2 regions of the Cytobacillus sp. FSL R7-0696 genome follow, and region 1 is predicted to be linked to the other one. Evidence: riboswitches for the same ligand, from Rfam matches in the RefSeq annotation. Region 1 holds a riboswitch; the other holds the start of a gene.
The links. A riboswitch is a leader RNA that binds a small molecule or an ion and turns the genes downstream of it on or off. The one in region 1 is predicted to bind cobalamin.

Region 2: it holds a riboswitch for cobalamin, as region 1 does, so the genes downstream of both, MKX29_RS06380 (ABC transporter substrate-binding protein) here and metE (5-methyltetrahydropteroyltriglutamate--homocysteine S-methyltransferase) in region 1, are expected to answer to the same signal.

The regions. Positions count from the first base shown of each region.
Region 1 covers NZ_JBBOWA010000001.1:1,403,810-1,408,103, reverse strand. The annotation lists gene MKX29_RS07395 (hypothetical protein) at 92-382, shown strand; gene metE (5-methyltetrahydropteroyltriglutamate--homocysteine S-methyltransferase) at 403-2,703, opposite strand; cobalamin riboswitch at 2,849-3,028, opposite strand; SAM riboswitch class I at 3,083-3,195, opposite strand; gene MKX29_RS07385 (hypothetical protein) at 3,401-3,556, opposite strand; partial or broken gene MKX29_RS07380 (glycosyltransferase family 2 protein) at 3,839-4,294, shown strand, end outside.
Region 2 covers NZ_JBBOWA010000001.1:1,210,192-1,214,485, forward strand. The annotation lists gene MKX29_RS06370 (heme ABC transporter ATP-binding protein) at 1-795, opposite strand, end outside; gene MKX29_RS06375 (FecCD family ABC transporter permease) at 803-1,861, opposite strand; gene MKX29_RS06380 (ABC transporter substrate-binding protein) at 1,827-2,789, opposite strand; cobalamin riboswitch at 2,897-3,076, opposite strand; gene MKX29_RS06385 (hypothetical protein) at 3,130-3,909, opposite strand.

The sequences.
Region 1 (4,294 bases):
ACGCGAATGAGCTAATTCCGGAAATTTATATTCCGCAAAGAGCGTTCACAGTCAATCACATACAAATCATAAAGAGAGGATGTATTCATTAATGAAAAAGTTTTTCCTGAATTTTATAAGTATTATTTCTTTTTCTCCCTTTATTACACAAGTCACACAAGAGGATGTTACATATAACATGCGGAAATTAAAGGAGTATAATTGGTTTAATGCTTATTTGCAGAATGAGATATATCAGCACCTCATTACCCATAATGAACGAGTACGGAATTTGATTGGTGGTTTTAACACAAGGAGATTTAATCATCGTCCTTATCAAAAGAAGATGGATAAGAAGTTAAACGCTGTGTTATTGAATGAGGAAATCCGAACGAATGTATAATCGTTCGGATTTCTGTTTGGTTATTCGCCTTTTTTTACAAGTAATTTTTCCCGCGACAGTTTGGCAGCTTGCACCATGACTTTTAGGGCTGCGACGGTTTCGTCAATGCCTCTTGTTTTGAGACCGCAGTCAGGGTTAATCCAGAAAAGTTGTGGGTCTAGTACTTGTAAGGCACGGTCGATGTTTTTCGTTAGTTCGTCGAGTTGTGGCACTCGAGGGCTGTGAATGTCATATACGCCTAGGCCGATACCTTGTTCGTAGGTGCTTTCTTCAAATGAGTGAATCAGCTCGCCATGACTTCTTGATGTTTCAATGGAGATGACATCAGCGTCGAGTGCTTGAATGCTTGAGATAATGTCTTCGAAATCGGAGTAGCACATATGCGTATGAATTTGTGTTTCATTTCTGACAGAAGTGGTGGCTAGTCTAAAAGCATAAACAGCAGCGTTCAGATAATCTTCCCACTTCTCTTGTTTGAGTGGTAATCCTTCACGAATGGCTGGTTCGTCTACTTGAATCATCCGGATACCATTTGCTTCTAGTGCTTCTACTTCTTCTCGAAGGGCAAGGGCAATTTGGTTTGCGACTTCGTAACGAGGGATATCGTCGCGGACAAATGACCAGTTTAAAATCGTAATCGGACCAGTGAGCATACCTTTTACCGGGTGATCTGTTAAGGACTGGGCATAGACTGTTTCTGCAACTGTCATTGGCTGTTCGAATGAGACATCTCCATAAATAATTGGTGGTTTGACACAACGAGAGCCATAAGACTGCACCCAACCGAATTTTGTGAATTGGAATCCGGCTAATTTTTCACCGAAGTATTCGACCATATCTGTGCGTTCGAATTCACCATGAACAAACACATCAAGGCCTAGCTCTTCTTGAATATCAATCCACTTTTTAATTTCCGTTTTGATATATGTTTGATAGTCAGTAGCAGTTAACTCTCCTTTACGCCATTTTAAACGATTTCTTCTCACTTCCTGTGTTTGTGGGAAGCTTCCAATCGTTGTTGTAGGTAGGAGTGGTAGTTGGAAGGCTGTTTTTTGTGCTGCTTGACGAACAGAATAAGGTGCTTCGCGCTCTGCTAGTGATGATGGTAAGTTTTGAATGGCTGTTTGTACTTGTTGATTGTTTCTAATAGAAGATTGATTTAGCGCCTCGATAGCAGTTCGTCTCTTGTTTACCTCATCTTGGATTTGCTCTTTTCCTTCTCTTATTCCTTTTGTTAGCACTACGATTTCTTGTAATTTTTCATCAGCAAAGGCGAGTGCGGTCTTTAATGTATGATCAAGTGTTTCTTCAATTTTGACTGTAACGGGTACATGCAATAAGCTGGATGAAGGCTGGATGATTAAGCGATCCTTCGGAACAATTGCTGTAATTTCTTCTAGAAGAGAGAGCTTATTATCAAGTTTGGCGCCCCAGATATTACGGCCATCGATGACACCTGCAGCTAATACTTTATCACTTGGGAAGCCGAATTTTTGTAAGGAAGCGAGGTTTTGACCTGCATCATGGACAAAATCAAGGCCGATCGCTTGCACAGGTAAAGAGGTAACAGCTTCATAATGAGTGATGCTTTCAAAATACGTTTGTAAAATGATATTTATCTGTGGTGCTGCCTCGTGTAATGTTTGGTAAACTGCTTGATAGAGTGAGATGTCTTCTTCTGTGAGGGTAGTGGCTAAAATAGGTTCATCGATTTGCACCCACCAGGCACCTTCTTGCTGTAATTCTTTTAAAATTTGTGCATAAAGAGGAACGAATTGATTGACGATTGATTTGAATTCACTTTCTTTGTAGCCTTTTGATAATTTCACAAAAGTAATCGGGCCCAAGATAACCGGTTTTCCGTCGATTTCAAGCTTCTCTTTTCCTTCTTTATAAAAGGCAAGTGGCCGGTTTTCAGCAAGTGTTGGCTTGAGGTTGGTGAGTTCTGGCACGATGTAGTGATAGTTTGTGTTAAACCATTTGGTCATTTCAGCTGCCACGGCATCTTTGTTCCCTCTGGCAATATCAAAATACGTTTCAATATCAACCTTCCCACCTCTGTATGTAAAACGCTCAGGAACAAGTCCAAACATCACAGCTGTATCGAGGACATGATCATACAGTGTGAAATCACCAACCGGGATGAGATCAACGCCAAGTTGTTTTTGTTTCTCGAGAGAGGATAAACGTATGACTTCCATTTGTTGCAGAAAAGTCTCTTTATTCAACATACCACTCCAAAATTGTTCTAGAGCTTTCTTCCACTCCCGCTTCTCGCCAATTCTTGGATAACCTACATTTGAGCTTTTTACTTCAGTCATTTTAAACACTCCTTTTATGATTGTATTTTCTCAACAAACAATCTCTCTATCTATTATTAAATGAGAGATTCATACGCAATAAAGAGTTGAGACCATTTGATTTGCTCAACACGTATTCATCACTCCTCTCTATGCATCCGTAGAGTCTAAGTGCAAACAACAGACAGGTCTCCTGACTTCAGATCATCGCTTGTTATCCCTTCCCATTTTAATTATGAAATAGTGGTTAATGATAAGTCGCTCTCCTTCACAGTGGCGGGACCGTGCCGGCATTCCACCGGGCTTCCCTTTTAAGCAATCATGCATCCGTTGCCTTTGTTATTTAGTTTTGAAGATACAAAAGACCTCTCTAAATTAAAAATAGAGAGGTCTTTATCCTCTCTTATTTGCCAAAGCTATTACACTTTGCAGGAATTAGCACCTTTTTAACAAATAATTGTTAAAGGTTGCTGGGTTTCATCGGGCCAGTCCCTCCACCTCTCTGAATAAGAGAATTACATATTTATAATATTTTGAATTTTACAGATATATTAGCATAATAAATGGAAGCTGTCAAAATAAATTCTTCATGAGTGATATATATCATCAGATTCAAGCCACTTGCGAAATTTATGTAGATGGTAATAATGCTTGCCATTAAGAATGACTTTTGGTGCGTGAGGATGCTTCTGTAATAGATCCTTCATGTCTGCTTCACTTAAATAAAGTAAAGATGAAGGTGGCTTTGCTCCACAAGTAAATGATTCATATTACCTTCATTTTTACTACTAAATTGCTTCAACCCATTGCCTATGAAATAGCCAAGTAATGCTAAACCGACGGCAATCCAAATAAAATTCAACTCGAATTCCAATTTGTAATCCCCCTTAAATACATATATATCTACTTTAACATCTCCTAACGAATAGTAATAATCTATTTTTTAGTGCCGAATCCGATCAATGCCCCCATAATTAAACCAATCTACCCTGTCTATCGCACCATCTTTCATAGATTGTATACTTGTCCGAGAACAAAAATGGCCAAGCTGTATATATTGATATTACTTAGTGTTTTTCTCGGGTTTGTGATGGAAAAGGCTATAGTTAGCACAAAGGAGACTATTAATTTTGCTGAAGGAGAGAAGTGAAGTGTTATGAATCTATCTGTTATTATTCCCATTCAGAATGAAGAATCTACGTTGTCAGCCGTTTTAGAAGAGTTAATGAAGATTGAGCCATATGAAATCATCGCTGTTTTGAATGGTTCAACAGATGGATCGGAGAAAATAGCGGAAGCATTTGAATGTAGAAAGCTTGTTTATAAAGAACCTCTAGGGGTGGATATTGGACGAGCAATTGGTGCAAGGGAGGCAAAAGGAGATACGCTTCTTTTTATTGATGGTGATATTGTCGTTAGAGCACAGGAGCTACAAGCACTGCTTGATGGCATTCGGGATGGGGCTGATATTGCCCTAAATGATTTAAGCTGGACAATGAAGCGCCCCATTAGACCACATCCGACAGCAGTATCAAAGTTCTCTCTTAATCATTTTTTAGGTAAAGGTGAGTTATCCGTTAATTCCTTAGTCGCTGTTCCTCATGTGATGAAA
Region 2 (4,294 bases), 190 kb from region 1:
TTCTTCATTTTGCCATTTCTCCTCAGGTATTAGGACTACTTGAGGTGCTGGTACTTTCGGGTGTCCGTGCTTCTTCACTTCAGTCTCATAGACTTCTATAATACGTGCTTCTTGCAATACTTCATTAGGTTTATCATTAGAGACTATTTTTCCATCATTTAATAAAACGATTTGATCACAATATAAACCGGCTAAATTTAAATCGTGAAAAATGGATAGGACCGTTAAACCCTTTTTCTCAGTCCACTCTTTTAACATATCTAGCAATTCTTTTTGATAAGATAAGTCTAAATGATTGGTTGGCTCATCAAGTAATAATATTTCTGGTTCTTGTGCGAGACTTTGTGCCAAAAACACACGTTGTCTCTCTCCACCTGATAGCTCAGTAATATTCTTATGTGCAAAATGCTGTACACCTGTTTGTTTCATCGATTGTTGCACAACTTCTTCATCATCTTCAGACCATGTTTGGAACCAACCACTTTGATGAGCATAGCGGCCAAGCGATACAATTTCCTTTACTGTATAAGAAAAACTATGTTCGGCATGTTGAGGTAGGACAGCAACGATTTTCGCTATTTCCTTCGTGTTATAATTTTGTACTGGTTGATCTTTTAAATAAACTTCACCAGATGTGACCGGTATAAGACCACTTAGCATCTTTAAAACCGTCGATTTGCCGCTCCCATTCGGTCCAAGTATGCCAAATAACTGTCCTTTCTCTACTTCAAAGGAAACATCATGAATGACCTGCTTGCCTCCATAACCACCGTTAATTTGTCGTAAGCTATACATCATCACATTATCCTCTGCCTTCCGCTCTTCTTTTAATTAGAATGATAGCAAAAACTGGTGCACCAATTAACGCAGTAATGACACCAATAGGTAACTCAGTAGGTGAAATGATTGTTCTTGCAAATAAATCAGCAAGTATTAAAAACCCAGCACCTGTCATCATCGATAAAGGAAGCAAGTGTCTATGGTCTGGTCCCCATAGCAATCTGGTTAGATGCGGAATGACTAAGCCGACAAATCCGATTGTACCTGACACTGCTACAGCGGCACCTGTTAAAATCGATCCGGCAATTAAGACCATCATCTTACGTTTCTGTACATTTACCCCGATATGACGAGCTCTTTCTTCGCCGAATGACATCGCATTTAATTCCTTGCTATTGGCAATGAGCATCGCAGACCCAATGATAAAGAAAGGAAGGATGATTTGAACATAGTCCCAACCTCTCATCGATACGCTTCCTAACAACCACCCAATAATCTGTCTCAGTTCATCCCCCGTTAAAGCAATCATTAAGGAAATAAATGCACCTAGAAAAGAACTGAAGATAATACCGGTTAAAATGATTGTCTCTACTCTCATGCCACGATCAATTTGTCGCGCAAAGAAAAGGACAACAATTATCGTTAGAAAAGCTGTTGTAATACTAAATAACGGTAAAGTAAAGGTGCCTACAAACGGAATGGATAAACCGAGAAAGATCGTTAATACAGCACCAACAGAAGCTCCTGAAGACACCCCCAATGTATAAGGGTCGGCTAAAGGGTTCCTTAATAAACCTTGAAAGGCAGCACCTGCAATTGCAAGTGATGCCCCGACAAAGCCCGCCAATACTACTCTAGGCAAGCGAATATTCATAACAATATTACTATGCATTGGATTAACATCATTACTTATCGGTAAACGTAAGATTTCCGCTCCAATGATATTGAATATATCTAACGGTAGCACTGAAACAGTGCCTATAGAAATCCCCATCATCATTGCTACACATAAGAAAACGAACGCACAGAGATAAGCAACACCTCTATTATTTAAATACTTCTGGGTAAATCGCTTTTGCAAGCTCCTCTACTCCTTCTACAAGTCTAGGACCTGTACGAGTTACCTTATCAGAGTGCACATCATAGACTTGCTTCTCTTTAACGGCTGTTACATCTTGCCAACCTTCTCGACTTAAAAGGGTTTCTACCGCATTTTCCGTATAATACCCGTATGTAGTGATAATCACATCAGGATTCTTTTCGATGACAGCTTCCTCGTCAATTTGTGGCCAACCTTCTTCTTCAATTACATTTTCCGCTTGGATCAAATTGAGCATATCATCTATAAATGTTTTTTGACCGGCAGTATATAAAGAAGGAGCTGCAGAGATTTCAACAAAGACAGATTTTTTCTCTTCAACAGACTTTGCTTTTTCTTCGATTTCTGCCAAACGGGTTTTCATTCCCTCAACTGTTTGACTTGCTTCTTCTGTTGCTCCTGTTGCTTTACCAATCATTTCAATGGAGTCATATACTTCTTTAAAATTCTGTGCATCATTGACAATAAGAACAGGAATACCAGCATCTCTTAATTGATCTAAGCCTTCAGTACTATTATGCGCTCCTGAATTATGTGCTAATACAACATCTGGATTTAAAGCAATAATTGCTTCTACATTAAATTCTTGTCCACCGATCTTTTCAATATCAGCCACTTCTTCTGGATAATTATCAAAATCAGATACACCGACTACCTTCTCACCTAACCCTAATTCGAAAGCGATTTCAGTATTACTCGGGATTAACGAAACAATCGCTTCTGGTTCCTCTTCAATCACCACTTCTTGATCCGCAGCATCCGTTAATGTTACAGGAAAAGCGCTAGTTTCAGTACTCTCTTCAACCTTCTCTTCTCCATCTTTCTTCGGCTCAGCTGTGTCATTCCCACATCCAGCAAGAATACCTGCTGATAGTAAAATCGAGACTAAAAATAAATACCATTTCTTCATGATTGACCCTCCTTAAAATATAAAACATCCCCAGTAGTAGGAGATGTTTGGAAGGAATAATCACGACAAAGAAGCCTTACCAAACACCCCCTATCCTCGTAGGTTACAGTGTTTATGGAAGATAGGCAGGTTTCCTGGCTTATGGTTTATAATCAAAGGCTCCTCCTATAGAACCTATATAGCAGTTGTCTTTGTTTATTAACCAGTTACAGTGGCGGGACCGCATTGGTTTTACACCAATTTCCCCTATTAAGTCAAAAATTGACACCTATTTCCTTAAATCTACAATTTTCTGTCGATTTTATTATACCTTATCATATTTTGTGGTGCATTATTATTTTTATGAATCAGTTACTTGCCATTCTTTCAGTTTTTTATCAAAAACCAATCTCGCGTCTGGCGTGGCTTCCTTCCTCATTGCTTCGAACTCATCATACATATCATCCATATTAGCGAAATCTCCAACTGTCCAGAGCGGTATATTAATTTTTGTACGTGTCTGCTCACTCTGTTCAAAAGAAATCACCAGGCCTTCCTTCATTAAATTTCTTAATGCCCTTAACGCGCCTTCTGGAACTTGTGGATATGTTTTTTTCTTTTTTAGGCCTAATAAAGATTTTTCTACTTTTAAATGCTCCATCTTCATAGCAGCAACGTCGCCAAGCATTTTGTAAAAGTCCTGCCAGTCTCGGTAATAGACCTTATTTAACCAACCATCATCATGCGCTAAATAACAATAACGATTGCTTAAATGGTTATAGAAAGGTTTCTTTAAATGCTCCTTTACATGACTAAGATATAGGAGCTCAGCAATTGCTTGAGCGGGCAATTCATTTAACGATTCTTCCTCCTCGAAATCTATCCAGCAAAAATCACCATAACTATAAACATCTTCGTTTATGAGTGCTGGCAGGTCTTCATGAGCCACCCAATCAAACATGGTATGTACATTCAGTTCCCCATTATCATACTGGTGCTTCACTAATAGAAGATGCCCAGTCCTGTTCTGTAATGATTGCATAAACTCAGAAAATTCAATTCCATAAGAAATAACGGACTGGTCCTTTTCGTTTAATAAGATATAGATGAGATCTCGAACACTATGATTTTTCTTTCGCAATTTAGAAACCTCCGAACTGAAAATAGAAAGACGAAGAGCAAATTCAATAGTACCACCTTAGTTATTACCCTCATACCACACACTATTTCGTTTTACTGCAATAATTTATACTAACTACATGTCAATCATAAACAACCGATACAATGCTTCATTTCATCCATTTCATTTTAGCAAAGATAAGGAAATACGATTATTAAAAAAACATTACAAAATAACTATTTCAATTCCTGAATTTTGTTCATACCCTAAAAAAGCCTTTTTGTATCAAACCAATGATAACATTCCACTTCTAACACATACTATGAAAATAACTAATGGATTAGCATACAATCTTAACTTTTAAACCATATATTACTTTAAAAAAATCATGATTTTCCCAGTTAAA